DNA from 4 places in the Pseudomonas sp. L7 genome. Region 3 is predicted to be linked to each of the others. Evidence: riboswitches for the same ligand, from Rfam matches in the RefSeq annotation. Region 3 holds a riboswitch; each other region holds the start of a gene.
What was found. Region 3 has a riboswitch for cobalamin ahead of cobO (cob(I)yrinic acid a,c-diamide adenosyltransferase). Riboswitches for the same ligand answer to the same signal wherever they lie in the genome.
Positions count from the first base shown of each region.

Region 1: another riboswitch for cobalamin. It lies ahead of ACK3BK_RS12140 (ABC transporter ATP-binding protein); the one in region 3 lies ahead of cobO (cob(I)yrinic acid a,c-diamide adenosyltransferase).
Region 2: another riboswitch for cobalamin. It lies ahead of ACK3BK_RS11625 (CbtB domain-containing protein); the one in region 3 lies ahead of cobO (cob(I)yrinic acid a,c-diamide adenosyltransferase).
Region 4: another riboswitch for cobalamin. It lies ahead of ACK3BK_RS11155 (TonB-dependent receptor); the one in region 3 lies ahead of cobO (cob(I)yrinic acid a,c-diamide adenosyltransferase).

Region 1 is NZ_CP176784.1:2,698,219-2,705,118, forward strand. It holds gene ACK3BK_RS12125 (acyloxyacyl hydrolase) at 1-394, shown strand, start outside; gene ACK3BK_RS12130 (FecCD family ABC transporter permease) at 517-1,539, opposite strand; gene ACK3BK_RS12135 (ABC transporter substrate-binding protein) at 1,539-2,507, opposite strand; gene ACK3BK_RS12140 (ABC transporter ATP-binding protein) at 2,504-3,280, opposite strand; cobalamin riboswitch at 3,392-3,598, opposite strand; gene paaZ (phenylacetic acid degradation bifunctional protein PaaZ) at 3,688-5,739, opposite strand; gene ACK3BK_RS12150 (OprD family porin) at 5,764-6,900, opposite strand, start outside.
Region 2 is NZ_CP176784.1:2,557,418-2,564,317, forward strand. It holds gene ACK3BK_RS11600 (response regulator transcription factor) at 1-514, opposite strand, end outside; gene ACK3BK_RS11605 (DUF1272 domain-containing protein) at 734-985, opposite strand; gene cobM (precorrin-4 C(11)-methyltransferase) at 1,049-1,801, opposite strand; gene ACK3BK_RS11615 (cobalamin biosynthesis protein) at 1,833-2,225, opposite strand; gene ACK3BK_RS11620 (CbtA family protein) at 2,225-2,914, opposite strand; gene ACK3BK_RS11625 (CbtB domain-containing protein) at 2,925-3,110, opposite strand; cobalamin riboswitch at 3,209-3,431, opposite strand; gene ACK3BK_RS11630 (hypothetical protein) at 3,601-4,332, shown strand; gene ACK3BK_RS11635 (alpha/beta hydrolase) at 4,348-5,232, opposite strand; gene ACK3BK_RS11640 (metal-dependent hydrolase) at 5,423-6,508, shown strand; gene ACK3BK_RS11645 (TraX family protein) at 6,559-6,900, shown strand, end outside.
Region 3 is NZ_CP176784.1:4,139,739-4,146,638, reverse strand. It holds gene choX (choline ABC transporter substrate-binding protein) at 1-483, opposite strand, end outside; gene hda (DnaA regulatory inactivator Hda) at 806-1,510, shown strand; gene ACK3BK_RS19090 (C40 family peptidase) at 1,636-2,277, shown strand; gene ACK3BK_RS19085 (C40 family peptidase) at 2,413-2,949, shown strand; gene ACK3BK_RS19080 (hypothetical protein) at 2,985-3,563, opposite strand; cobalamin riboswitch at 3,700-3,920, shown strand; gene cobO (cob(I)yrinic acid a,c-diamide adenosyltransferase) at 4,064-4,675, shown strand; gene ACK3BK_RS19070 (cobyrinate a,c-diamide synthase) at 4,672-5,970, shown strand; gene bluB (5,6-dimethylbenzimidazole synthase) at 5,967-6,617, shown strand; gene cbiB (adenosylcobinamide-phosphate synthase CbiB) at 6,614-6,900, shown strand, end outside.
Region 4 is NZ_CP176784.1:2,465,603-2,472,502, forward strand. It holds gene ACK3BK_RS11150 (DUF1624 domain-containing protein) at 1-792, opposite strand, end outside; gene ACK3BK_RS11155 (TonB-dependent receptor) at 957-3,083, opposite strand; cobalamin riboswitch at 3,196-3,399, opposite strand; gene ACK3BK_RS11160 (outer membrane beta-barrel protein) at 3,563-4,309, shown strand; gene ACK3BK_RS11165 (N-acetyltransferase family protein) at 4,395-4,964, opposite strand; gene ACK3BK_RS11170 (carboxymuconolactone decarboxylase family protein) at 5,043-5,387, opposite strand; gene lpxO (lipid A hydroxylase LpxO) at 5,490-6,389, opposite strand; gene thpR (RNA 2',3'-cyclic phosphodiesterase) at 6,594-6,900, shown strand, end outside.

The DNA of each region.
Region 1 (6,900 bases), 1.4 Mb from region 3:
CGGCCTGTCGTTCGACTGGGACAAGAAGTGGCTGCAGAGCAGCACCGGTCACCTGACCGGTTACTGGGATGGCGCCTACACCTACTGGGAGGGCGGTGACTACAGCGGCGCCCACTCCCTGTCGTTCAGCCCGGTGTTTGTCTATGAGTTCGGCGATTCGGGCTACGTCCCGTTCATCGAGGCCGGTATCGGCCTGGCCGCCTTCTCCAAGACCGACGTCGGCGATCAGAAGCTGGGCTCGTCGGTCAACTTCGAAGACCGCATCGGTTTCGGCCTGAAGCTGCCGGGTCAACAGAAGATCGGCATCCGCGCCACGCATTATTCCAACGCCGGCATCAAGCAGCCGAACGACGGCATCGAGTCGTACGCGCTGTTCTACAGCGCGGGCTTCTAAGCGCTGCCTGTGCACCGTCGGTATCGGGCCGACGGTGCATCACTGGCGGGCGATCAGCACCTGCCGTGCCACCCGATGTTCGAGCAGTTGCTCATCCACCCGTCGATCCACGTCCGTGCATGTCAGGCCTTGCGCCTCAGCAAGAGGATGAAGAACAGGCCGCCGATGGCCGCCGTAGCGATGCCGATTGGCAGATCCTGCGGGGCGATCAGGGTGCGTGCGCCTACATCGACCCAGATCATGAACAGCGCCCCGAGCAAGGCGCAGGCCGGCAGCAGGCGGCGATGCTCGGCGCCCACCAGGCGACGAGCCACGTGGGGCAGCATCAGGCCGACGAAACCGATGGCGCCCGACAGCGACACCAGCACACCGGTCAGCAACGCCGTACCGACGAACACCTTGGCCCGCACGCGCCGGGTGTCGAAGCCCAGGCTCACAGCGGTCTGCTCGCCACTCATCAGCGCGTTCAGCGCCCGCGCCAGGCTCATCAACAGTACGAAGCCCGCCAGCACGCAAACGGCCGGCAGCCACAACAGCGACCACTGCGCCAGGCCCAGCCCGCCGAGCATCCAGAACATCACCGAAGCGGCGGCATGCGGGTCGCCGGTGTAGAGCAGCAGGTTGGCGGCGGCCATTACCACGAACGACACCGCTACCCCGGCCAGCAGCAGGCGATCGCTCTCCAGGCGCCCACCGCGGCTGGCCACGCCGAGCACCAGCAACATACTGCCCAACGCGCCGATGAACGCTGCCAAGGGCAGGCTGAAGGCCCCGGCGAACGGGCCGAGAAACAGCACCACCAGCACTGCGCCGAACACCGCCCCGGAGCTGACACCCAGCAGGTGCGGATCGGCCAGGGGATTGCGGGTCACCGCCTGCAGGGCGCCGCCGACCATTGCCAACCCTGCGCCGACCAGCGTCCCCAGCAACACGCGCGGTGCGCGGATCTGCCAGACGATCTGCGCCTGGCCGCGGCTCCAGTCGCCGTTTTCCCCCAGCCCCACCTGCTGCAGGACAATGCCGACCACTTTGCCCAATGCGACCTGCGCCGAGCCGAACCCCAGCGACAGCAGGCACGACAGCAGCAAGGCCAGCAGCAGCGAAACGATCAGCAGGCGATAGCCCGCAGGGCTGCGAATCGGCATCAGCGGCGGGCCTCGGCGAAGCGCTGCGGATGCAGGGCCGTGGCCAGGGTCTCGATGGCCTGGGCGTTCTCCACCGACGGTGTCACCTCCAGGTACGACAGCACCACGAAGCGCTGCTTGCGGATCGCCTCGACACTGCCCAGCGCCGGGTGGTGCAGGAGGAAGTCGCGTTTGTGCTGCCAACTGGTGGGCCCGTAGTCGACGATCACGATCACCTGCGGATCGCGTTCCACCACGCTCTCCCAGTTCACCTGGGTCCAGCTGGCGGCCACATCGCTCATGACGTTATCGCCTCCCGCCGTGGTGATCAGCGCCTGCGGCATCCCCAGGCGCCCGGAAGTGGTGGGGCGGTCTTCACCACTGTCATAAAGGAATACGCGCGGCCGTTGCTTGATCTCGGCCATCTGCGCCGCAACGCGCTCGACGCGTTGGCGCAACTGGCCAACCAGCGCAGTGGCGCGCTCGCGCACATCGAAGATCCGGCCAAGGTTGTCCAGGTCGCGGTAGAGGTCTTCGAGGCTGGCCTGGCGCTGGGGCATGATCCAGGAGCACGACTCGCTCAGTTCATACACCGGGATGTCGAAGGGCGCGAGGGTCTGTGGGGTGACCGGCCCGCCGATGCGCATGCCGTAGCTCCAGCCGGCGAGGAAGAAGTCGGCGTTGGCATCGAGCAGGTTTTCCACCGACACGTAGCGCGGCGCCAGCTCTGGCAGCCCGTCAAGTGCTTCGCGCAGGCTTGGGTCGAGGGTTTTCCAGCCGCTGATGCCGCTGTAGCCGGCCATGTGGTCGCGCAGCCCGAGGGCCAGGAGCATGCCGGTGAGATTGATGTCATGGCTGACGGCATGCTGCGGCGCATGGGTGAAGGTGACGTCGCGCTCGCAACTGCGCACGGTCAGTGGATAGTTGTCGGCCTCGGCGGCCAGGGGCAGGGCGGCCAGCAGGGCCAGGCTGGTGAGCAGCGATTTCATGCAGGGCTGATCCAGGTAATGCGTGGATGGGAGGCCAGCGGGTGGCGATCGACCAGGGCCTGTACGCCGAACACCTCGGCCAGGCACTGCTCGGTGAGCACGTGTTCTGGCGTGCCGTGGGCGACGATGCGCCCGGCATCGATCACGTACAGCCGATCGCAGAAGGCGGCGGCCAGGTTCAGATCGTGGAAGCTGGCCAGCAGGCTCAGGCCGGTGCTGCGCAGTTGCTGCAACAGGGCCAGCTGGAAGCGTGGGTCGAGGTGGTTGGTCGGCTCGTCGAGGATCAGCAGCCGAGGTTGCTGGACCAGTGCCCGCGCCAGCAGCACGCGCTGCTTTTCGCCGCCCGACAGGCAGACGAAGGCGTCGAGGGCGCGCGGCAGCAGGTCGAGCCTGGCGAGGGTGTCGTCGATCAGGCTCGGCTCGCCGTCGCCCTCGAACCAGCCCAGATGCGGGGTGCGGCCCATGGCAACGACGTCACGCACGTTCAGGCCGAAGTCTTCGGGGAACTCCTGCAGCATCACCGCGATGCGCTGGGCGACCCAGCGTGGGTTGCGCTGCCAGATATCCTCGCCATCGAGGTGCACCTGACCGACGCTGGGGCGATTGAAGCGGTAGGCGCAGCGCAGCAGGCTGGTCTTGCCACTGCCGTTGGGGCCGATCAGCCCGACGAATTCACCGGCGCCGATCTGCAGGTCGATACCCTCCAGCAGCGGCTGTCCACCGCTGTGCGGCGACCAGTGCAGGCCTTGGATGTGCAGGGTAGGGCATGACATGGATGAACCAACCGTCGCAGGGTGAGTGATACCCGAACGGTGGAGGTGCGCGCAGCTGTCGCGGGCGCGCGGCCGCCGCGAGAACCGGCCTGCGCCCGCCCACCGCGGGAGTTGCCAACTGCTGTGACAGGCCGGTCTCCGGGCTTGCGAGGGGCATGAGGCATTCACCTTCCCATGCCGTTGGCACAGTGGTGTATCGAATGCATCGCTCGCTTACCGTTGCGGGGGCAGCGCCGGACTGCTCGCAGGGGCGAGGCACCGGCTTCCCGTTTAATCCCCGGCTCGGCGGCAGGGGACACCTGAAACAAGGGGCGCATCTGAGCATTTATGGGATGGGGAGTCAACCAGCCCTGTTGCGGGGCACGCCCGCTCCCGCGACAGGGCCGACACCTTCAAGCCTTCAATGCTCAGCCGCGCTTGAGCACCAGCGTCAGGATGTCGTAACTGGCCACCAGTTCACCGAGCTGGTTGGTCACCTCCACATCCCAGGCCACCACCCCTTGCGGCTGCCCCAACGGGCTGGTCTTGCCCTGGTCGATCTTGCGCTTGCAGGTCAGGCGCGCCTGGATCGTGTCACCGATCCCCACCGGGTTGATAAAGCGCAGGGTGTCCAGCCCGTAGTTGGCCAGTACCGGCCCTTCACCCGGCGACACGAATAGTCCGGCCGCCGCTGACAGCACGAAGTAGCCATGGGCGATGCGCTTGCCGAACTGCGACTGCTTGGCGGCGATCTCGTCGAAATGCATGTAGAAGTGGTCGCCCGACAGGCAGCCGAAGTTCACCAGGTCCGCCTCGGTGACGGTACGTCGGTGGGTCAGCAGCGACTCGCCGATGCGCAGATCATCGAAGTAGCGACGGAACGGGTGCACCTCGGTCTCGATCACTTCAGCGCCACGCACGTGCTCGCCAGTGACCGCCGCCAGCATGCTCGGCGAACCCTGGATCGCGGCGCGCTGCAGGTAGTGCTTGACCGCCCGCAGGCCGCCGAGCTCTTCGCCGCCCCCGGCACGCCCGGGGCCGCCGTGCTTGAGCTGTGGCAGCGGCGAGCCGTGCCCGGTGGACTCCGGCGCAGCCTCGCGGTCGAGCACCAGCAGACGGCCGTGCCAGGCGGCGGCCGCGGGAATGGCCTTGGCGGCGATGGCGCGGTCGCGGGTCACCAGGGTCGCCACCAGGCTGCCCTTGCCTCGTGCGGCCAGGGCCAGGGCTTCGTCCAGGTCGTCGTAGGCCATCAGGGTGCTGACCGGGCCGAACGCCTCGATATCGTGGGCGCCGCCCTCGGCGTGCGGGTCGCGTGCGTGCAGCAGGGTCGGGGCGAAGAACGCACCTTCGGCCACGCCTTCGCCTACCGGCGAAAAACCGTCGCTGGCGCCGAACAGTTGGTCGCAGCTTTGCAGCAGGCTGCGCACGCGCTCGCCGACATCACGCTGCTGGTCGTGGGAGGCCAGCGCGCCCATGCGTACGCCTTCGACCGCCGGATCGCCCACCACCACCTTGGCCAGGCGTTCGCGCAGGCGGGTGGCGACGGCATCCAGGTGCCTGGCCGGCACGATGGCGCGGCGAATGGCCGTGCACTTCTGGCCTGCCTTGGTGGTCATCTCGCGCACCACCTCTTTGATGTACAGGTCGAACTCCTCGTCGTCCGGGGTTACATCCGGCCCGAGGATGGCGCAGTTCAGCGAGTCGGCTTCAGCCGTGAAGGGCACCGAGTTGCGCACCAGGTTCGGCGTCATGCGCAGCTTGGCGGCGGTGTCGGCGGAGCCGGTGAAGGTCACCAGGTCCTGGCCCTGCAGGCGTTCGAGCAAGTCGCCGGTGCTGCCGATCACCAGTTGCAGGCTGCCGGGTGGCAGCAGGCCGGATTCGTCGATCAGGCGCACCACGGCTTCGGTCAGGTAGCTGGTGGACGTCGCGGGCTTGACGATGCACGGCATGCCGGCGAGGAAGGTCGGCGCGAACTTCTCCAGCATGCCCCAGATCGGGAAGTTGAAGGCGTTGATGTGCACCGCCACGCCTGCCCGTGGCACCAGGATATGGCTGCCGGCGAAACGCCCTTGCTTGCCCAGCGGGATGGCCGGGCCTTCGTGCAGCAGGTTGCCCGAGGGCAACTCGCGGGTGCCGATGCCGGAGTAGGAAAACAGCGTGGCATTGCCGCCTTCGATGTCGATCCAACTGTCGGCACGGGTCGCGCCGCTGTGGTGGGAGAGGGCGTAGAGCTGTTCCTTGCGCTCGGCCAGGTACAGCGCCAGGGCCTTCAGGCGTGCGGCGCGCTGTTGAAAATCCAGGGCCATGAGCCCGGCGAGGCCCTGGCGGCGGCCGAAATCCAGCGCTTCGGCGAAGTCCGGGCGTTCTTCGTGGCTGTAGGCAAGTACTTGCCCGTCGAGGGCGCTGCGCAGGGCCTGGGCGCCGTGCTGGCCGATCCAGCGGCCGGCGATGAAACTCTGCAGGGTGTGGGCGTCAGACATGCTGTTCTCCTTTGAAGGGCGCGGTTACCACAGCGCCAGGGTGTAGCCGATGATCAGGCGGTTTTCGTCCACGGCGTTGGTCAGGCCATTGCCGGAACGGAAGGTGACGTTGCGCCAGCGCAGGCTGACGTCCTTGAACGGGCCGCTCTGGATGACGTAGGTGATGTCGGTGTCGCGCTCGCGTTCGCGGCCATTGCTGAGGGTCGCGGTTTCGGCGTGGCGACCGTCGGTATAGCGGGTCATGAAGCTCAGGCCCGGAATGCCCATCGCGACGAAGTCGTAGTCGTAGCGCACCTGCCAGGAATCCAGACCTGCGCGGGTGAAGGTGTTGTAGGTGACCAGGTTGACGGTGTAGGGGTCGCCGCCGTTGAGAAACGGAAACGCGCTGTCGCCGGACATCTGCTGCCAGGTGGCGGTGAACTTGTGGGCCTTCACGCCCAGGGTGAACATGGCGTTGAAGTTGCGGTTGTCGATGCGCCCGGCGCGTTCGGCGCCGTCGCCGCGGCTGTCGAAGTAGCGCAGGTCGCTGCGCAGGCTCAAACCCTCGCCCAGTGGCTGCGTGTGCAGCAGGCCCAGGTACTGCTGGCGGTAGATCTCGTCGAGCTTGGCGTAGTAGTAGCTGACGCTGGTCTGCGGGGTGATCGCGTAGCTGCCGCCACCGAAGTCGAAGTGGTCGCTGCTGGCCGCGCCGTAGCCAATGTCGTCGCGCCCGGAGGAGTCGCGCAGGTTGGCCTTGGTCAGGCGTCCGGCGTTGACGGTCAGCCCCTCGAGCTCCTGGCTGGTCAGCAGGCCGCCCTGGAAGGTCGATGACAGCAGGCGGGTGTCGTTGTACACCACCACGGGCAGAATCGGCTGCAGGGTGCCCAGGCGCAGGGTGCTCTTCGATACCCGCAGTTTGCCGGTCAGCCCCAGCTCGCTGTAATCGTCCACCGGCTCCAGGCTGTGCGGGCCGAAGGGCAGCAGGCCAGTGTTGCGCCGGTCGCGGCTGGAGTCGAGCTTGATCCCCAGTTGCCCCATGGCATCCACGCCCAGCCCTACCGGGCCCTCGCTGAAGCCCGATTCGAAGCGTGCGGTGAAACCCTGGGCCCATTCTTCGGCCTTGGCTTGCGGCGCATTGGACTGGCGGAAGTCGCGGTTGATGTAGTGGTTGCGCAGCTCGAC
Region 2 (6,900 bases), 1.6 Mb from region 3:
CGCTGAGGTTCATGGCTGTCCCTATGTACTTGTTGTTTTCTCCCCGCGCGAGCCTGCGCAGGACTTCCATTTCCCGGTTCGACAGGCTGTTGAGCCGTACCGTTTCCGATGCCAGGGTGTTGCTGTTCACCGACATCTGCGGAAACGTCGAATAACCTTTGACCAGTGCCTTGAGCGCAAACAACAGGGCATCGAGGTCTTCGTCCTTGTTGACGAAAGCCGCGATCCCGGCATCCAGGCAGCGACGAACATAGAGGTCGGAGGACTGCCCAGTGAGTACCATGATTTTTGGCGCAGGATCGAGCAATTGCAAACGCTTGATCACCTCCATGCCATCCAGGCCTGGTAGCCCAATATCGAGAATCACCACTTTTGGGGCAAGCTGGCGTGCCATCTGTACGGCTTCGATGCCATTACCCGACTCGCCAACGACATCAAAGCGTTCGCGTTCGAGCAGGATGCGCACGGCAAGGCGAACTGTGGGGTGATCATCGACCATCAGTACGGTGGTCATGGGAAAACTCCTGTACGAAGTAATGTTCGTTCCTGACGTTATCCAGGAATGGGTCTGTAGGGCCAATCTGGCTGCAGGCACGATACGTCCATCAGAAAGCTTTGATAATGGCGAGTATAGGCGCGTTGAAAAAGCCGCCACTGGTTGGTGAAAAGTCTTACAAAAAAGCGGCACGTGGGGCGGCGACGCTGCTCGCGGGCCGGTATGGGGTGAGGATGCTCAGGTAGAGCGCAGACAAGCTGGGTGAGGTTTGTTCACGCGTTGCGTGGAGGCGGGATTGTTGATCAGCGCAGTGCCGACCCGCGTCGGGCGTTGCCGCAATTGTCCTGCGCAATTCGGGCACTGTCCCTGCAGATGGTGCTCGGCGCAGCGGCGACAGAAGGTGCATTCGAACGAGCAGATCAACGCGTCAAGGGTATCGGGGGGCAAATCGGTATCGCAACATTCGCAATTGGGGCGTAGCTCGAGCATGGCGCAACTCCGGTACGGACAGTGATGCGCCAGTGTCGGTCGCTGGAGGCTGGCTGGCAATCCTCAGTCGCCGGGGCGATACAGGTGGGCGTGGCCGGCGCGGTACAAGGCCGAGTCGGCAAATGGCGCGTCGCCTAGCACGTGGCCGACGAGAATCAGCGCAGTGCGTCGGAAGCCTTTGTCGGCAACAGCGTCGACGATATCGGCGAGGCGGCCCCTGACCCAGTCCTGGTCGGGCCAGGTTGCGCGGTGGATCACTGCCACCGGGCAATCTGCCCCGTAGTGCGGCAGCAGCTCGTCGACGATGCGCGGTAGATGGCGTACCCCCAGGTGGATGGCCAAGGTACTGCGGTGGCGCGCCAGGTCCGCCAGTTGCTCGCCTGCCGGCATCGGTGAGCGGTCGCCGTAGCGGGTCAGGATGACCGTCTGGGCGATGTCTGGCAGCGTCAGTTCACAGCCGAGCAGGGCGGCGCTGGCGGCCGTGGCGGTAACGCCAGGAATGATCTGGTAGTCGATGCCCTGTTCGCGCAGGTGGCGAATCTGCTCGCCGATGGCGCCATACAGGCTGGGGTCGCCGCTGTGTACCCGGGCGACATCCAGCCCCTTTTCATGGGCGTCGCGAATGGCGGCGATGATCTGCTCGAGATGCAGTTCGGCGCTGTTGATCACGGTACTGGCCGTGTGGCCTTCAAGTACCGCGGGCGGTACCAGTGAGCCGGCGTAGATGATCACCGGGCATTGGCGGATCAGGCGTTGGCCCTTGACCGTGATCAGCTCCGGGTCGCCGGGGCCGGCACCGATGAAATAGACCGTCATGGCAAGTCCTTGAGCATGAAATGAAAAGCGATTATCCGTTGCTGGCCAGGGCAAGGGTAGCGTCACCGAGCACCTGTCGAGTGACTGTCAGGATCGGCGAGCGCTGACCCTCGTCAGCCAGTGCCAGCGCTGCGCTCTCTGCCACTCCCCAACAGCCTGTGGCGTTGAAGGCCATTTCGGAGCGGTGGCTGAGGAGGGGCAGGAAAGGGTGCAGTTGCTGGGCGCTGTACAGCGTCAGGGGCAGGCCGAGTTGCTCGGCCAGTTGCCGAAGGCCGGGCTCCTGGGCCTTGAGATCGATGCTGGCGATACCGCGCAAGGCGGCCAGCGGCAGGCCGTTGTCGGCCAGCGTACGGTGCAGCAGGGTTTCCAGAACCGCCGCCGGGCAACCCCTGCGGCAGCCGAAACCGACATATAGCGCGGCCATCAGGCCTGCGCGGAGCGACGGTAGAGCCAGGCGCTCAGCAGGCCCAATGCAACCCAGAAAGCTGCGTTGGTCAGCCAGGAGGCAACCTTGAACTGTGCTTCCAGCGCTTCGGGTGCCAGGCTTTCATGCACCAGTGGCTGAGGGGCGCCGATCAGGTGTGGCACGACCAGCAGCGCTGCGCCGAGCACCTTCAGCAGCCAGTGGCGCGCGAAGACCAGCAACGCCAGGCCCACCGCAGTGGCGGCGGCGGTGCCGATCCACCAGGTCTGGCGTTGGCCCAGATCGGCAGCGGCGGTGCCAGGCAGTTCAGGCGGAAGGCCCAGGGTCGGTGCCAGGCAGAACACGGCGAAGCCGCCCAGGCCCCACAACGCGCCAGTACTGACCCGACCAGGTTCGCGCAGGCTGTAGAGTGCGGCGAGAATCAGCGCGAAACCGACTGCCACCACCAGATTACCGCCGGTGGTCGACAGCACACGCTGCCAGCCGTCTTCCGGCGACCAGGCTTCTGCGTCGTGCTCATGGCCTCCGGCGCTTTCAGCGGTGTGCTCATGCTGCTCGGTGGGGGCCGCGCTTTCATAGGTTTCGGCCTGCAGGATCAAGGGCGCGACCCAGAAACTCTGCAACAGCGTCAGCAAAAGTGCGGCGAGCAGGCCACTGAAGCCTGCAGTTCGAGCGATACGCTTGATCATTGTCGGGCACTCAGTGGCAAGGGAAGGCGGCGCTGTGGCGGGTATCGTGGGCAGCGTTGTGAACCGCCTCGAGATGGGAGAACCCGGCGAAGTACACCAGGCACAGGCCCAGCAGGCTGGCGCCGACCGCAACGACGAGGCGCTGGCTGAGGCTGACGGGGGTTGCGATGCTGTGTTTGGCGCTGGTGACGGACATGACGCATTCCTCTGCTTTTTTTCATGGGCGACAGGAAGCGCGGCAACCCCAGGCGAGAACCGCCCAGGGACATGCAACAGCGCCCGCCCACCGCGGGGTGTGATCACAAGACGTCGGGCCGGTCTCCGGGCTGACGAGCAGGAGCCTGGCTCCTGGGGAGAGCGTCACCTTCCCATGCCGAACTGCAGGCACAGTGGATCAGACGCTCGCTCGCTTACCGTTGCGGGGGCAGCACCGGACTTGTCAGGCCCATGAAGAGCCATTGACGCACCGGTTTCCCGTTTCACCCCTGCAAGGGGCACCCTACGTAATGTATTAGGAGATCACGGCCATGCTTTGGTCGTCAATTCTTGTTACGAATCGCGCAGGCGTAGCGACTGGAAATCATCAACCTGCCTTGCACGTCGCACTTTTTGGCGTTCAGGGGCTCTATGCATGGCCAGGCTGTGCCGATTTCCGGCCCGGCCGCTGACCCTGGACCCCGGTGCAGATGCCTGTTCCTGCCTATCGCCGCCGTGCCCGCCTGTCGCTGGTGGGTGTCTTGATCGCCCTGTGCGCGTGCACCGGGCAGCAGGGGCGCGACGTATTCACCCAGTTAGGCAATGGTCATCCCAGCGAGTTGTTCCAGACCAGTGTCGACCGCATGGCGACCTTGTCCATGCGCGACAACCTGCAGAGCCTGTATCTGCTGATGAACAAGCTCTACCTGCGCAACCCCAATCAGTGGAAGCAGTCCGGCTATCTGGATGCGGCCACCGCCGAGCGCCAGATCCGCCAGGCCATCGAGCAGCGCCAGCCATTGCCGCAACTGGGCGAGCGCCGTGACCTGGCGGCGCTGAGCTACGCCTTGAGCCCGGAGTTTCGTGGAGATCGAGTCGGGGCGTTCATCTATGCCATCGGCAGCATGTTGATTACCGCCCACGGTGGGCGCACCGAGTTCTACATGACCGATGCGATTGATCCACTGTTCGTCAATAACGCCGCGCGCAACATCGAAAAGGCTACCTGGATGCTCAGTCAGCGCCAGGACGCCAATGGTGTGTTGCTACTGTTTTCCAACGAAATCTCGGAGGAGGGCAGCAACCTCAGCTTTGCCGTCGAATTCGGCAAGATCGTGGCGCGCCTCGATCTGCTGGCGCAGATGCTGGATGAGCGTTATCGACGGATCGGCCTCAATTACGCGCAGAGCCTGTTATTGATGAATTTCCTGCCGGTGCAGTGATCGTTACCCGTGGTTTCACAGCAATGCTTCGATCGCGCGTCGATAGCGCTGGCCGGCCAGGCTCATGCTGTTGTTGTGGCTCGCTCCCGGCACCAGGAGCAAGGTCTTGGGCTGTTGGGCCGCCTCGAACAGCGCCTCGCTGAAGCGGGGGGGCACATACCGATCATCCAGGCCATGCACCAGCAGCAGCGGCAAACCGATATCGGCGATCTTGCCCAGCGAGTCGAATTTCTGCGACAGCAGCCAGCGCACCGGCAGTGTGGTATCGGCCACTGATGCCGCCGCGTCGCCAAGGGAGGTGAAGGTGGATTCGAGAATCAGGCCGCGCGCAGGTACAGGCTTACCTTGCTGGCGTGCCTGGCGTGCGAGCTCCGAGGCAAGCTCCACAGCGACCGCACCGCCCAGCGAATGGCCGAAGATCAGGCGCTTGCCCGGCACCGGCTGCAACTGGGCGAAGCGCTCCCAGGCAATTCGGGCGTCCTCGTAAACCGTGGCTTCGGACGGCAGGTCGCCTCGGCTCTGGCCAAAACCGCGGTAGTCCACGGCCAACACCGAATAGCCCATGGCGTGCAACTGCTCGATGCGGAACATCTGGCCGGTGAGGTTCCAGCGTACGCCGTGCAGGTAGAGTATCGCCGGCGCATCGGCGCGTTTGGCCGGCCACCACCAGGCATGCAGGCTCTGGTCGTCGGTGAAGTTGCGCGGGCGCAGGTCCAGTTCCTGTACGTCGGCAGGCAGGCCCCTGAACCAACTGGCCTGGCCCGGCTCGATACGAAACACCAGTTCGCGCTCCTTGTGCTGCAAGACCGCGCAGCCCGCGGGCAGGCCCACCACCAGCAGGGCCATGGCCAGCCACATGAGCCAGCGGCGTTTGAAGTGAGTGAGCAGGGTGTCGGTCATGGGTGTCATCAGGCTGCTGGGAATCGTCGTTTTTAGCAGAAGCCATGGCCTCGCTGCAGGCAATTTTTCCCGAGCGGTGCTGACACATGTTTGCAAGCTGTTTCCCCGGTGCCATCGAGGGGCTCTGCACGCTTGCCGCCGCGGGCGCCGAGGGGTAGGTTTCCCTGACCCTGCCGATGGAAGACTCACCTTGGACTCGATTACCCAAGCCGTACTCGGTGCCGCCCTGCAAGGTACGGTGCTCGGTCGCATCCAGGGCCGCCGTTCGCTGCTGTATGGCGCCGCGCTGGCCACCTTGCCCGATCTCGATGTGGTGATCCGGTATGCGGACCCCGTTTCGCAGATGACCTATCACCGTGGTTTTTCCCACTCGATCTTCGTCCTTACCGGTCTGGCGCTGCTGCTGGCGTGGCTGGTGGCCTGGGTTGGGCAAAGGCGCTGGCCCGACAAGGGATACCGTTGGCCCCGGTTGTTCGTGGCGTTCTGGCTGGTGCTGGTCACCCACCCTCTGCTGGACGCGTTCACGGTCTATGGCACGCAATTGTTCTGGCCGCTGCCGCTCATTCCCGAAAGCTGGGCGGCGGTGTTCATCATCGATCCGGTCTACACCGTGCCACTGCTGGTCGCTGTGATCTATGCCGCGTGGCGAGGGCTGAGCGGCAAGGCGATACCCCTGATGACAGCAGCCCTGGTGTTCAGCACGGCGTATCTGGGCTTTGGGCTGGCCGGGCGCACGGCGGTCGAGCAGCGTTTCCAGGAGGCCTTGGGCCGCCAGGGCGTTGCGGTCGATCACCTGCGTGCAGTGCCCATGGCCTTCAACAGCCTGGTCTGGCGGGTGCTGGCCAAGACACCGGATGGTCATTACTACGAGGGCGTGAGCAGTGTGTTCGACCGCGAACCGCCCGAGATGCAGCGCCTGTCGCTGAACCTGGAGGCCGCCAAGGTGCTCGAGGGCGTCGCGCTGCACGAGCGGCTGCGCTGGTTCACCGATGACTGGCTGCGTTATGACGTGGTGGGCGATGTACTGGTGGTCACCGACCTGCGCATGGGCATTCCCGGTAACTACACCTTCCGTTTCAGCATGGCTCACCGCGACAGCCAGGGACAGTGGGTGGTCGACACCCCGGCGAACTGGCGTGGCGGTGCCGCGATGTTCAACGGCCATGACCTGGGGCTGATCTGGCGTCGTATCCTCCAGCAGCAGCCTCCGCTGCCCCTGGCGGCCTGGACCACACGCTACCTGAACCCCTCGGCGCAATCCGAGGTGGGGCACTGAACGGCCGCTCGAGCGGGCTCGACCTGGTCAAGTGGACGGCGATCCTGAGCATGGTCGCCGATCATTTGCGCTACCTGTGGCCCAGTGCCGACGGGTTGTTCGTGATCGGGCGACTGGCCTTTCCACTGTTCTGCCTGGTCATCGCCTGTCATGTCGCGCGCGGCCAGCCAGGCGTGCTGTACACCGCCGCCAACGCTCGCTACCTGAGCTGGATGCTGGCCTTCTCGATACTTGCCGAAGGCCCGTACCGGTGGCTGGACAATGGCTCGCATACGCTCAACGTCATGCCCACCCTGACCCTTGGCCTGCTGGTCGCCTGGGGGGTGAGGCATCCGCAGGCTGCTGCGCGCATTGTCGGGCTCGTTAGTGCCGGGCTGGCGCTGGTTTTCAGT
Region 3 (6,900 bases):
CATCTGCGCGGTGATGCGGTTCATGCCGCTGCCCGGTTCGATCAGGTACAGCTGGTTCTTGAGCTTGTCGCGAAACCTGGCGATGTCGGCGAAGGTTTTCAGGCCTGCGTCGTAGGCGTAGGCAGGCACGGCATAGGTGGACTGAGCATCGGCGAGGGTGGCGGGGCTGATCACGTCGATCTGCTGTTTGTCCAGGAAGGGCTTGGCCACCGATTGCATGGTCGGCTGCCAGTAACCGAGGAACACATCGAGGCGTTTTTCCGCGATGCCGGCCAGGACGATCTGCTGCGAGGCGCTGGTCTGCTTGACCTTGTAGCCCAGACTGTCGAGCAGGGCTTCGGCGACGGCGCTGCTGGCGACGACATCGGTCCAGTTCACCGAGCCCATGCGCACATTCTGGCAAGCGGCGGGTTCTGCGGCCCAGCTGGCTGCGCTGATACTCAGGAGTGCGGCGCAGGTGGCCGCCTTGATCGATCGCTGCATGACTTTTCCCCTCACGAGACGGTGATTATCGTTGTTATGTCATGACGCCCCGCGCGGCGGTGGCTGCCGCTCAGGTTATGAGCCGGCCGAGCGGAAAAATCGCACCCAGGCGACCTGCTTTTGCACCCAGGCGACTTCGAGTTTGGCACGCTACCGGATGAGGCGCTTGGCCGGGACGCTGTTCTGGTTGTTCAAACATCACGCAACCCGTTGATTTTGCTTGCGCTATTCCCCTCCCTGATTGTGCCGCCCGCGTTGCGGGTATAGACTTTGCAAACTCTTCACCAAAGGCCCCCTTTGGTCCTCGCGACCGCCCGCCAGCATGAAACCGATCCAGTTGCCCCTGGGTGTGCGCCTGCGCGATGACGCCACCTTCATCAACTACTATCCGGGTGCCAACGCCGCGGCGCTGGGCTATGTCGAGCGGCTGTGCGAAGCCGACGCCGGCTGGACCGAGAGCCTCATCTATCTATGGGGTAAGCAGGGCGCGGGGCGTACTCACCTGCTGCAGGCTGCCACCCACCGTTTCCAGCAACTGGGCGAACCCGCTGTCTACCTGCCGTTGGCGCAATTGCTCGACCGTGGCGTGGAGCTGCTCGATCATCTGGAGCAGTACGAGCTGGTGTGCATCGACGACCTGCACGTGATTGCCGGCAAGGCCGACTGGGAAGAGGCGATGTTCCATCTGTTCAATCGCCTGCGAGACAGCGGCCGGCGCTTGCTGCTGGCGGCATCGAGTTCGCCGCGGGAGCTGCCGATCAAGCTTGCCGACCTTAAGTCACGGCTTACGCTGGCACTGATTTTCCAGATGCGTGGCCTGTCCGACGAAGACAAGCTGCGCGCCTTGCAACTGCGGGCTTCACGTCGTGGCCTGCACCTGACCGATGAGGTCGGGCACTTCATTCTCACCCGTGGCACGCGCAGCATGAGCGCACTGTTCGATCTGCTCGAGCGCCTCGACCAGGCCTCGCTGCAGGCCCAGCGCAAATTGACCATCCCCTTCCTCAAGGAAACCCTCGGCTGGTAACCCTGAAAACACCGGGCCAGAGCGGCAAAACGCAAAAGTCACATTTTTTTCGATAAAATTTGCAAATAGGTCCGATAGAAGGCATAGTTTCCCCCTTCTAAAGGATTACAGACACGGTCGTGCCCATGCTCAAGCGCTTCGCACCCCTCGTGCCACTCGCACTCGTGACCCTGCTTTTTGGCTGCGCGGCCCAAGGCCCGATTTCCCAGCCCCAGGATCACCCATCGGTCACCGCGCAAACCGCGGTCAAGGCCAAGGCGTCGCATTCGTCGGTATTCGATGAAGAAGACCTCGCCACCGATGAAGACCTCCAAGCCTTCTCCAGCAACAGCAAGCCCTACCAGCTGCCCGTCCTTGCAGACAGCATCCTGGAGCGTGGCATGTCGCTGATCGGCACCCGTTATCGTTTCGGCGGTACTTCCGAGCAGTCCGGCTTCGATTGCAGCGGCTTCATCGGCTACCTGTTCCGCGAAGAGGCCGGCATGAACCTGCCGCGCTCGACCCGCGAGATGATCAACGTCGACGCACCCAAGGTCGCACGCAACAAGCTCAAGCCAGGTGACCTGCTGTTCTTCAGCACCAATGGCCGTGGCCGTGTCAGCCATGCCGGCATCTACCTGGGCGACAACCAGTTCATCCACTCCAGCAGCCGCCGCAGCGGTGGTGTGCGCATCGACAACCTCGGTGACCGTTACTGGAGCAAGACCTTCATCGAAGCCAAGCGTGCCTTGGCCATGGCGCCGACCACTACCCTGTCGCGCAACTGATATCAAAATGCTGTATCCTCGCACGGCGGCGTAGCTGAAAAGCTAGCCGCCGTGCGCATTTACGAATAGCGTCTAATCTAAATCCTTAACTCTTTTTTCGGCTGCGGCCGATTGGTCTCAGACAGGTTCTGACCCATGGCGATGATGACGCGCTTCGCATTCCTCTCCCTGGTGGCACTGCTTGCCGCCTGTTCCAGCCGTGCTCCGGCCCCGGCACCCGTGGCCAAGCCGCAGGTTACCTTCATTGACCAGCCTTCCTCGTCGCCCGTGGCTGACGACGTGCTGATCCGTGCCATCGGTCTGGTCGGCACCCCGTATCGCTGGGGCGGCAACACGCCGGACTCGGGCTTCGATTGCAGTGGCCTGATCGGTTATGTGTACCGCGATGCGGCGAACATCAGCCTGCCACGCTCGACCCGCGAGATGATCGTCATGCGTGCGCCGACCGTGAACATCAACGCACTGCAGTCCGGTGACCTGGTGTTCTTCGCCACCGGCGGTGGTTCGCAGGTAAGCCATGCCGGGATCTACGTGGGTGAAGGGCGCTTCGTGCATGCGCCGTCCACCGGCGGTACGGTGCGGCTGGACTACCTGTCGAACAGCTACTGGTCCAAGGCCTACCTGCAGGCCAAGCGGGTGTTGACGCCGGGGCATCTGGCGCAGAATCCCTGAGATCGTCGGGGCTGCACAGCAGCCCCGACGTACATTCAAGCCTGCTTGAGCAACAGCGCCACCCCCGGATGGTATTGCCCCGACTCGTTATGCAGCTTGCGGTACGCATACGGGAAGTACCAGGCAATCGCACAGGCCGTGTGCTTGTTCAGGTCATCGACCAGATCCTGCAGTTCCTCGGGGCTTGCATTCTGCCCCGCCTTCCACGGGCTGACGAACAGCGCCCCGGCCTTGAGCTGGCTGGGATAGGCTGTCAGCCGCGCCAACGTCGCCGCCTCCTGCAGGGCCCCCGCCAGATCCAGGCGGGCGATCTTCGGCCAGCGCTGTTCAGTGTGCAGATGAATGGAGTGTTCGGCACCGGCAATCGACAGATCGCAGCGCCCTTCGCGCTCACCTTCGTCACGCTGCTTCTTGCTCTGATACTGCTGCAGCGCCACCAGCTCGGCCTGCCAGGCCGCCGCGGCGAGAATACCGGCATTGGCCTGGGCACCATGCCAGTAGGGCGCGTCGCCGTCGCCGTGGATCTGGTTGAAACGGTCGATGCAGTCGATCCAGCGCTCCAGGGCCGGGCGCAGGAACTCCAGGTGCGGGTTGTTGATGATCAAGCCTTGCATGCCGCGCTCTCCTTTTATTATGGTCGCGTACAGCCGGTGATGGCTATGTGATATCACTGCTTCAATAGTGAGACAAGCATCCAGATCAACCGTTCATCGTCCGCGTTTAATTGACGCTCCCGGTGCAACCCTCTAACCTTCGCGGCGTGTTTCAGGTGCTCTGCGGATCAGCTCCGGCAGGGTGAAACTGGGAAGCCGGTGGGCGCCAGCAGGGCGCGAATCCGGCGCTGCCCCCGCAACGGTAGGTGAGTCAAGGCCGCGCAAGGCCACTGGGTGTCCACACCCGGGAAGGCGCGCGGTTTCGGGCCAAGGCCCGGCTCACGAGCCCGGAGACCGGCCTGTCACTGCCAACGGCATCACGGAGGGTGATGCGCGCTGCCCCGTGGTGTCGCCACGGCTTTTGCGCGCTCCCTTCGCCTGCCTGCCTTGTTTTCTGTCGTTGCCTGGTGCCCGCCCGCGAGTGCCCGACCGGTGCGTCGACAGCTTGCGGAGAACCCCTGATGAGCGAATCCACCGAACGCGACGAACGCCACTTGGCGCGCATGCAGCGCAAAAAAGCGATCATCGACGAACGTATCGCCAACTCCCCCAACGAATGTGGCCTGCTGCTGGTGCTCACGGGCAATGGCAAGGGCAAGAGCAGCTCGGCCTTCGGCATGCTCGCCCGCGCGCTGGGGCATGGCATGCAGTGCGGGGTAGTGCAGTTCATCAAGGGTCGCAACAGCACTGGCGAAGAGCTGTTCTTCCGCCGTTTCCCCAATGAAGTGCGCTACCACGTGATGGGCGAGGGCTTCACCTGGGAAACCCAGGACCGCCAGCGCGACATCGCGGCTGCAGAAGCGGCCTGGGCGGTCTCCCGCCAGTTGCTGCAGGACCCGTCGGTGCAGTTCGTGGTGCTCGACGAGCTGAATATCGCCCTCAAGCACGGCTACCTCGACCTCGACCAGGTGCTCTCGGACATCCAGGCCCGTCCACCGATGCAGCACGTCATCGTCACGGGCCGCGCCGCCAAGCCTGAGATGATCGAGCTGGCCGACACCGTGACCGAGATGGGCATGCTCAAGCACGCCTTCCAGGCCGGTATCCGCGCACAGAAGGGCGTTGAACTGTGAGTCGAGCCACCCGTCATTGCCCAGCGGTGTTGATCGCCGCGCCGGCCTCCGGCCAAGGCAAGACCACCGTGACTGCCGCCCTGGCGCGCCTGCACCGCAACCTCGGGCGCAAGGTGCGGGTGTTCAAGTGCGGGCCGGATTTTCTTGACCCGATGATCCTGGAGCGCGCCAGCGGCGCCCCGGTGTATCAGTTGGACATGTGGATGATCGGCGAGCAGGAGAGCCGCCGCCTGTTGTGGGACGCCGCCGCCGAAGCCGACCTGATCCTCATCGAGGGTGTCATGGGGCTGTTCGACGGCACGCCGTCGAGCGCTGACCTGGCGCGGCATTTCGGCGTGCCGGTGCTGGCGGTGATCGATGGCACTGCCATGGCCCAGACCTTCGGGGCCCTGGCCCTGGGGCTGGCGCGCTACCAGCCCGACCTGCCATTCGCTGGCGTGCTGGCCAACCGGGTCGGCAGCCTGCGTCATGCGCAACTGCTCGAAGGCAGCCTGACCGAAGGCTTGCGCTGGTATGGCGGGTTGTCTCGCGAGCGCGGCATCGAATTGCCCAGCCGTCACCTCGGGCTGGTCCAGGCCAGTGAGCTGAACGATCTGGATGCACGCCTGGACGCCGCCGCCGAGGCCTTGGGCGCCAGCTGCGATGCTGCTTTGCCGCCACCGGTGGCCTTTGTCGAGCCACAAACCGTGCACTCGGCCGCAAGCCTGGCCGGTGTGCGCATCGGTGTGGCCCGCGACGAGGCCTTCGCCTTCCTCTATGGCGCCAATCTCGACCTGCTGCGCGATCACGGCGCGGAGCTGGTGTTCTTCTCGCCGTTGCATGATCGCCACCTGCCTGTGGTCGACAGCCTGTATTTGCCTGGCGGCTACCCCGAACTGCATCACCACGCCCTGGCGGCCAACGCGCCGATGCGCGAGGCGATCCGCGGCCATCATGCCGAAGGCAAACCCTTGTTGGCCGAATGCGGCGGCATGCTCTATCTGCTCGATGCCTTGACCGACGTTGCGGGCGAGCGCGCCGAGCTGCTGGGACTGTTGCCCGGCGAAGCCGTGATGCAGAAGCGCCTCGCCGCCTTGGCGCTGCAGGCTGTCGAGTTGCCTGAAGGCACCCTGCGTGGCCATACCTACCACCACTCTCTGACCACCACCGAGCTTGTGCCCATCGCCCGTGGCCTGAGCCCCAATGGCGGACGTGGCAACGAGGCGGTCTATCGTCTGGGGCGCTTGACGGCGTCCTACGTGCACTTCTATTTCCCTTCCAACCCCGAAGCGGCGGTGGCGCTGTTGCGACCATGAACGAACACGCTTTCAGCGAGGCCGAGCGCGCTGCGGTCTACCGCGCGATCGGCGAACGTCGCGACATGCGCCACTTCATTGGCGGCGACGTGGCGCCTGCGCTGCTTGCCCGGCTGCTGGCCGCCGCGCACCAGGCGCCCAGCGTCGGGTTGATGCAGCCCTGGCGCTTCATTCGGATCAGCCAGCGCGATCTGCGCTTGCGCATCCAGGCGCTGGTGGAGGAAGAGCGGATTCGCACCGCCGAGGCCCTCGGTGAGCGCTCCGATGCATTCATGAGGCTCAAGGTCGAAGGCATCGGCGAGTGCGCCGAGGTGCTGGTAGCCGCCTTGATGGACAAGCGCGAGCCGCACATCTTCGGCCGCCGCACCCTGCCGGAAATGGACCTGGCGTCGATGGCCTGCGCGATCCAGAACCTCTGGCTGGCCGCACGCGCCGAGGGGCTGGGGATGGGCTGGGTGTCGCTGTTCGACCCGCAGGCGCTGGGCGAGCTGCTGGGCATGCCGACTGGGGCCAAGCCGGTGGCGGTGTTGTGCCTGGGGCCGGTGGCGAAATTTTACGAAGCGCCCATGTTGGTGCTGGAAGACTGGGCGCGTGAGCGGCCGCTGAGCGAGATGCTCTACGAGAACCAATGGGGAGAGCGGCCATGAGCATCGCCTTGCTGACCGTCGCCGGTGTGGCGCTGGATGCGCTGTTGGGGGAGCCGCAGCGGCGTCATCCTCTGGTGGCTTTCGGCAACTTCGCCGGGCGTCTGGAGCAGCGCTTGAATGCCGGTGGCCGTGGCTGGCGCAGCCACGGCGTCAGTGCCTGGTTCCTGGCCGTGGTGCCCTTGACCCTGCTGGCGCTGATCCTGTCGTGGCTGCCCTACATCGGTTGGCTGGTGGACGCCCTGGCGCTGTATTGCGCGCTGGGCATGCGCAGCCTGGGCGAGCA
Region 4 (6,900 bases), 1.7 Mb from region 3:
GCTCATCAGGGTCTGGGTCAGGTCAGGGTAGAGCTGCCACTGGGCCTCGCCATAGCCGTTGACCAGGCGCAGAGCCACGAAACCAAGCAGCGCGCCGGTGCCGGCGAACAGCAACCGGCGTTGGCGCTGCGCGGTATCGCTACCTTGCGCGAACCATGGCCCCAAGGCGTAGCCCAGGGCGATCACACCGATCCAGGGCAGCAGCGGGTAGGAGGTTCGCAATCGCAGGTTCTGTGACACCTCCAGCCAACCGCGGTCATGCAGGATCGCCCAAGGGGCGTGCATCAGTGTGCCGGGTGCGAAGTGCAGGCTGTCGAGCAGGTTGTGGCCAGCGATGATGGCCATACCCAGCGCCATCAACAGCGGGCGCGGCAGCCACACCAGCAGTGACAGCACGATCATGCTCAGGCCGATGGCCCAGATCACTTGCAGGTAGATCACGCTGGGCGGCAGTTGGAAGGTCCAGGCGAAGTTGACCAGGGTGAACTCCAGCACCACGAGAAACAGGCCGCGCTTGAGCAGGAACGCCGAGACATCGCCACGGCCCTGGTGTTTTTCGCCGTAGAGCCAGGCGCTCAGCCCGGTCAGCATGACGAACACCGGGGCGCACAGGTGGGCGAGGGTGCGGCTGGCGAACAGTGCGGGCTCGGTGGCGTCGATGCTCATCGGGTCGCTGACCTGGCGATGCAGGAAGAAGGTTTCGCGTACGTGGTCGAGCAGCATGAACAGGATGACCATGCCGCGCAGGGCGTCGATGCTGTGCAGGCGGGAGGAGGGCGGGGTGGATGGCATGGGGCTTGAGGTGAAGTTGAGTTGAATTTGGAATGTTATCTTATATCTCTGCTGTTGTGTTGATTTGCCGGGCCCTATCGCGGGACCAGCCCGCTCCCACAGATTCTTCACTGATCCAGTGGGAGCGGGCTGGTCCCGCGATAGGGCCGGCGAGGCCTACGGCATCAGAAGCTGTAGTCCACCGTCGCGAAGTACGAGCGCGGCGCGCCCAGCAGCCATTGTTCGCCACTGTGCGCGGCAACCACGTAGTCGCGGTTGAACAGGTTGTTCAACTGCAGGCCAAGGCGTACGTCGGGCAGTACCTGCCAGCCGAGATTGGCATCGACCACGGTGTAGCCAGGGACGCTGTAGGCGTTGGCGGTATCGGCATAGCGCTGGTCGACGTAGCGCAGGCCAATGCCGGCGTCGACGGTCTGGCCGAAGCCTTTGTTGAGCCAGAGGTTGGCGGTACGGCGCGGGACGTTGGCGGGGCGGTTGCCGGCGCGGTCCTGGGCGATGCTGCCGACGATCTCGTCGAAATCATCGTACTTGGCGCGGACCACCGAGGCGTTTGCCGATACCTGCCATTGGTGGCCCAGATCCAGCTCCAGCGCGGCTTCCAGGCCGTCGGAGGTCTGCTGGCCTGCCTGTTGTTTCTCATGGCTGATCGGGTCGTCGACCAACAGCTTCTTCTTGACGATGTGATAGGCGGCCAGGGTCCATTCACCGCGCCCATCCCAGAAGCGCTGCTTGAGCCCCAGCTCGGTCTGCTTCGATTCGGTCAGGTCGTAGTTGATCTGGCTCGGGCTGAGGCTGATCAGGTTGTTCACGCCGTCTTCGCTGGTGGAGTACTGGCCGTACAGCGACAGGTTGTCGGTTACCGCGAACACCAGGCCGGCGCGCCAGTTGCCGCCTTGCAGGCTGCGGTCGACGCGAGTGTCGTTGGTCAGGTTGTCACGGTCGATGTGGTTCTGGTCGCGGCGGATACCGGTCACCAGCGACAGGCGATCGGTCAGTTGGGTGCGGTTCTCGGCGAACAGGGCGAAGGTGTGGGTCGTCGAGAGGGTCTGCGCACGTGTGACGTTCCGACTGTGGAACCAGCCCGGTGCCGGATTCCAGGGATCGACGTAGTCGCCGCCGACATCGCTGTACGGCGAGTTGCTGTCGACATTGAAGCGGATCTTGTTGTACTCCGCGCCGAGCACAGTCTTGCTGTTCAGCCCGAACAACGAGTGATCGAAGGTGAAGCTCTGGCGGTCGCCGATCTGCTCCTGGTTGTGCTTGATCTCCAGGTAGCTCGCGCGCTCCAGCTGCTCGCGGCTCGGATCCCAGGTGTAGTCCTCGGCATTGCGCCAGTGCCGGCGGCTCTTGATGTAGTACAACTGGTTGCTGGCAGTGACGCTGTCGCTGAGGGTCCAGTCGGTGTTGAAGCGGGTCCATTCGTCATGGTAGCGCTGCACGTCGTTCTGGATGTTGTAGTTCTTCTTGCGCAGGCTGTCGCGCAGGTGGCCGTCGATCAGCGGCGTGCCGAAGTAGTTCGATGGCTGTGCGTCGCCACGTTCATGGGCCAACGTGAAGCTCAGGTCGTCGGTGGCATCGAAGCGCAACGCTGCACTCAAGGCCAGGCTGCGAGAGTCGGTGCGGTCGACCCAGCCATTGCCTTCCTGCTTGTTCAGGGTCAGGCGGTAGCTCAGGCGTTCGCTCAGGCTGCCGCCGCTGTCCAGGCCCAGTTGCTGGCGATCCCATGAGCCATAGCCCAGGCGCAGGTGATTGCGGATCTCGCCGTCGAAGGGTTTTTTCGGGATCACGTTGATCACCGCGCCCGTGGCCCCTTCGCCATAAAGTACCGAGGCGGGGCCTCGGATCACGTCGATGCGCTCGACCATCCACGGGTCCACCGGAAAGGTCTGGGTGCCAGCGCCGGTGTACAGGCGCGAACCGTCGAACAAGGTCATCACCGAAGAGTGTCCGCTGAAACCACGGGCGGAGAGCGCAGTGTTGCCGTTGCCCGGGGTGCCGACGGAGGTTATGCCGGGCGAGCGGGTCACTGCATCCTGCACCGTGAGGTTGGCGCGCTGCTGGATCTGCTCGGCGGTGATGCTGGTGGTGCTGGCCGGGGTTTCCAGGGCGCTGAGGTTCAGGCGCGAACCGGCTTGGGTAGGGGTTGCCAGGTCGACGATCTGTTCGTCGCGGGTCTCGGTGATCGCCGTCGAGGGCAGGTCGAGGACCTTGCCTTGCGGCTGCTCTGCCAGCGCCGGCAGGGACACCGCCATGCAGGCGGCCAGGGTGTGAAGCTTGAAGTGTCGGGACATGTCGTTCCAGGGGTTCAGGAATGAATGGATCCCGGTGGAAACAACGCAAAGACGAGCAGACACGCACGCAGGCGCGCACGCGAACACCGGCCTGCGCCCGCCCACCGCGGGTTTGCCAACAGAAGCGTCAGGCCGGTCTCCGGGCTTGCGAGGGTCGTGAAGCCTTCACCTTCCCATGCATGAGCACAGTGGTGTGTCGAAGGATTCGCTCGCTTACCGTTGCGGGGGCAGCGCCGGACTTGTCTGCAAAGACGCACCGGCTTCCCGTTTCACCCTGCGCACGGCGGCGCAGGACACCTGAAACTGGCGCGCATCTGATCATCGAACGCGGAGGGAGTCAATCGTTTGGATGGGCGAAAAAACGTGATGGGTTGCAGGGTTGCGCGTTTTTATTGGATTTTTTTCGAACTTTTCCTACTGACGTTGTCTCGAACCGCTCGATCGCCCTTTTTTATTCAACGTCATGGAGACTTTTGCGAATGTTCACTGGAAAACTGCTGCGTCACACTTGCGCCCTGGCCCTCCTCGGCGCGCCGCTGGCAGCGATGGCAGCTCCCAGCACCGAGCCCCTGTTCACCTTCGGCCTGCTCGGTTCCTACGACAAGTTCAAGTTCGAAGGCGGCGGCGACTCCGACAAGGAGCACCTGGGCCAAGGCGGTGTGTTCGCCAACTTCGGCAACAAGATGACGGCCGAGTCCGGCTTCATCTACCAGATCGGTGCCGAAGCCAAGTACGGCAAGAAGAACGACAACAAGCTCAAGGAGGCACAAGCCGACCTCGACCTTGGCTGGCGTGCCGCGCTGGATGCGCGCAACTTCGTCGATGTGATCGTCGGTGGTGGCTACAGCTGGACCCGTTTCGAGCCCGAGATCAACGACCTGGATACCAAGCTGACCTACAAGTCGCCGTTCGCCAAGGCGGCGCTGGGTTACAACCACCAGTTCGACGCCTCGACCCTGCGTGTCGAGGTCGGCGCCCGTCATACCATCGATGGCCGTGCACGCCTGAAGGTCGACGACTTTGGCAGCGACAGTGTCGACATGAAGGACCGCACCAACCCGTATGCCGAAGTCACACTGCTGATGAACCAGCAGGGCGGCATGCCGATCCAGGCCGGCGTGTACTACACCCGTACCGAGTACAAGATCGACGAGGACTCGCCGGTTGCCGACAACAACAAGCTCAAGCGTGACGAGTTTGGTGTGAAGGTCGGCCTGGCGTTCTGACGCCTTCGATGGTTGTACGCCGTTTGTAAGGGCAGCCTCGTGCAGCGATTGCGGCACGAGGCTGCCCCTGCAGGCTCAAGGGCGCCTAGCGGCCCCGGCGCCGCGACACCCGCGCCTCGATGTTCTTGCGCCCGATCAGCAACGCAGGTTTCTCGGTCACTGGCTCATCGGCCAGCCACTTGTACATCACCAGGCAATCCACCAGCCCCAGTGCTGCATGACGAAATGCCTTGGGCAGGCGCCCGACGGTCTCGAAACCGAGCTTATGCCACAGCCCCACGGCGACCTCGTTGCTCGCCACTACCGAATTGAACTGCAAGGCCAGAAAACCCTCCTGGCGCGCCAGCTTCTGCGAGTGCTCGCACATCAGCCGTGCCACGCCACGTCCGCGTGAACGGGGTGCGACCATGTATCCGCAATTGCCCACGTGCGCGCCCGGGCCTGCGGCATTGGCCTTGAGGTAGTAGGAACCGAGCAGCTCGCCATCCTCTTCGGCCACCAGGGTGTGCAACGGAAACTCCAGCCACAGCGTGCGCGCCTGCTCCTGCGACATCTGCGGGTCGTATGCGTAGGTCTCGCGCGCCTGGACGATGGCCTGGAAGGTCGGCCAGAAACGCTCGAAGTCTTCCGGGGTCATGGGGCGAATGTGGATCATGTCGGTTCCTGCTCGGGCTGGGCCGGCAAGTCTGGGTGGATGGGCGCCGTCATGCAAGTGCTGCGGCGCCCGAGCGCCTCAACTGCCGGCCTTGCCGACCGCATCCAGCGCCCGTGCCGAATACACCAGGGCAGCGCCCGCGTTCATGGCCACGGCCACGCCCAGGGCTTCTGCGATTTCCTCGCGGGTGGCACCGTGTTTGACCGCCTGCTGCGAGTGCACGGCGATGCAGCCGTCGCAGCGGGTGGTCACTGCCACGGCCAGGGAAATCAGCTCGCGGGTCTTGGCGTCGAGGTGGTTGGTCTTGGCGCCGGCAGCGCTGGCGGTGGCGTAGCCGGCCACGGTGTCGGGGGAAAGCTGCTTGAGATCGCCGATGCCGGCCATCAACTGCTTACGGTAGGCGTCCCAGTCCATCATGCTCATCGTCTTCACCTTGTCAGGTTGGCAACAGGAGCTTTCAGGCTAGTCGAAGATGGGGGGAAGGGCGGGCCTCTTCGCCGAGGGGCGAGGAGGCCGCAGGAAGTGTCAGATGTAGATGAACAGCAGCACCAGTGCTGCCACCACGGCCCACTTCTCGAGGTAGTAGCGGGTGCGGTTGCGTTTCTTCATGGCCTTGCCACGTTCGCGGATCTTGTAGATGCGCGTGAACAGACGGTTGATGCCGCCTGTCTTGTCGTTGGCATCGTTGGGTGCGGCAGCTGCGGCCATGACGTTGCGGCTGAACCAGCGGTTGAAGGCGCTTGCCCAGCGGTATTTCAACGGGCGCTCGACGTCGCAGAACAGGATGATACGGTTGTGCTCGGTGGTATTGGCCGCGTAGTGGATGTAGGTCTCGTCGAAGATCACCGCCTCGCCGTCGCGCCAGGAATACTTCTCGCCGTCCACGTCGATGTAGCAGCCATCGTCGTTCGGCGTGTCCAGGCCCAGGTGGTAACGGTACGAGCCGGCATAGGGGTCACGGTGGCGAACCAGCTTGGCTCCCGGCGGCAGGGTGGCGAACATCGCCGCCTTGACCGTGCCGATGCCTTGCAGCAGTTCGGTGGTGCGTGGGCACAGGGTCATCGCCGAGGGATGGCTTTCGCCGTACCACTTCAGGTAGAAGCGCTTCCAGCCGGTCTTGAAGAAGGAATTGAAACCGACATCATCGTAGTTGTCGGATTTCTTGATCTCGCCAGCGTGCAGCAACTGCTGGGCTTCTTCGCGGATTTCCTGCCAATGGTCCTTGAGCGGCTGCAGTTCGGGGAACGATTCCACGGGCAGGTAGGGCTTGGCCGGGTGCTTGGAGAACAGGTACAGGAAACTGTTGACCGGGGCGAGGAAGCTCGAGTGGTCGCCCAACTGACGAGTCAGCTTGTGGCGAACGCGACCGCGCAGGTGAACATAGGCGATCGAGAGGACGAAGATAAGTACGAGTGCGATTTTCATGGACGGTTACTTGTCGAATAAAAATGGCCATGCGCCATGGCTGTAGCCCGCCAGCATAAACAATCGAGTCGCCAGTTTGTACATAATGTTGTTACATCGCTTTGGACCAAGGTGGAATGGTCGGCAGTCTGCGCAAACGATTCAACCCGGCGGCTTGGTGAATCGACACGTCACCCGGTTCTTTGGCTGATCAAGGAGTTTCCGATGGTTCAGGATGCACGCCCAAGCGGTGCGCCCTTCAAGCGCCTTTTCTTTGCCCTGGATTTGCCCGAGGCTCAGCGCCGGGCCGTTGCCCAGTGGCGCCGTGAGTTGGGGTTGCGGGCCGGCAAGCCGGTACCGGCCGAGAATTTTCATGTGACGTTGCTGTTCCTGGGCGATGTGGATGCCGCCCTGGTGCCGGCGCTGTGCGCTGCGGTAGACGGCATGACGCCCCGTGGGACCGGGGCGCCGATACGCCTGCTGCTCGACCGTCTGCAGGTGTGGCGACGTGCTGGTGCACTGGTGCTCGAAC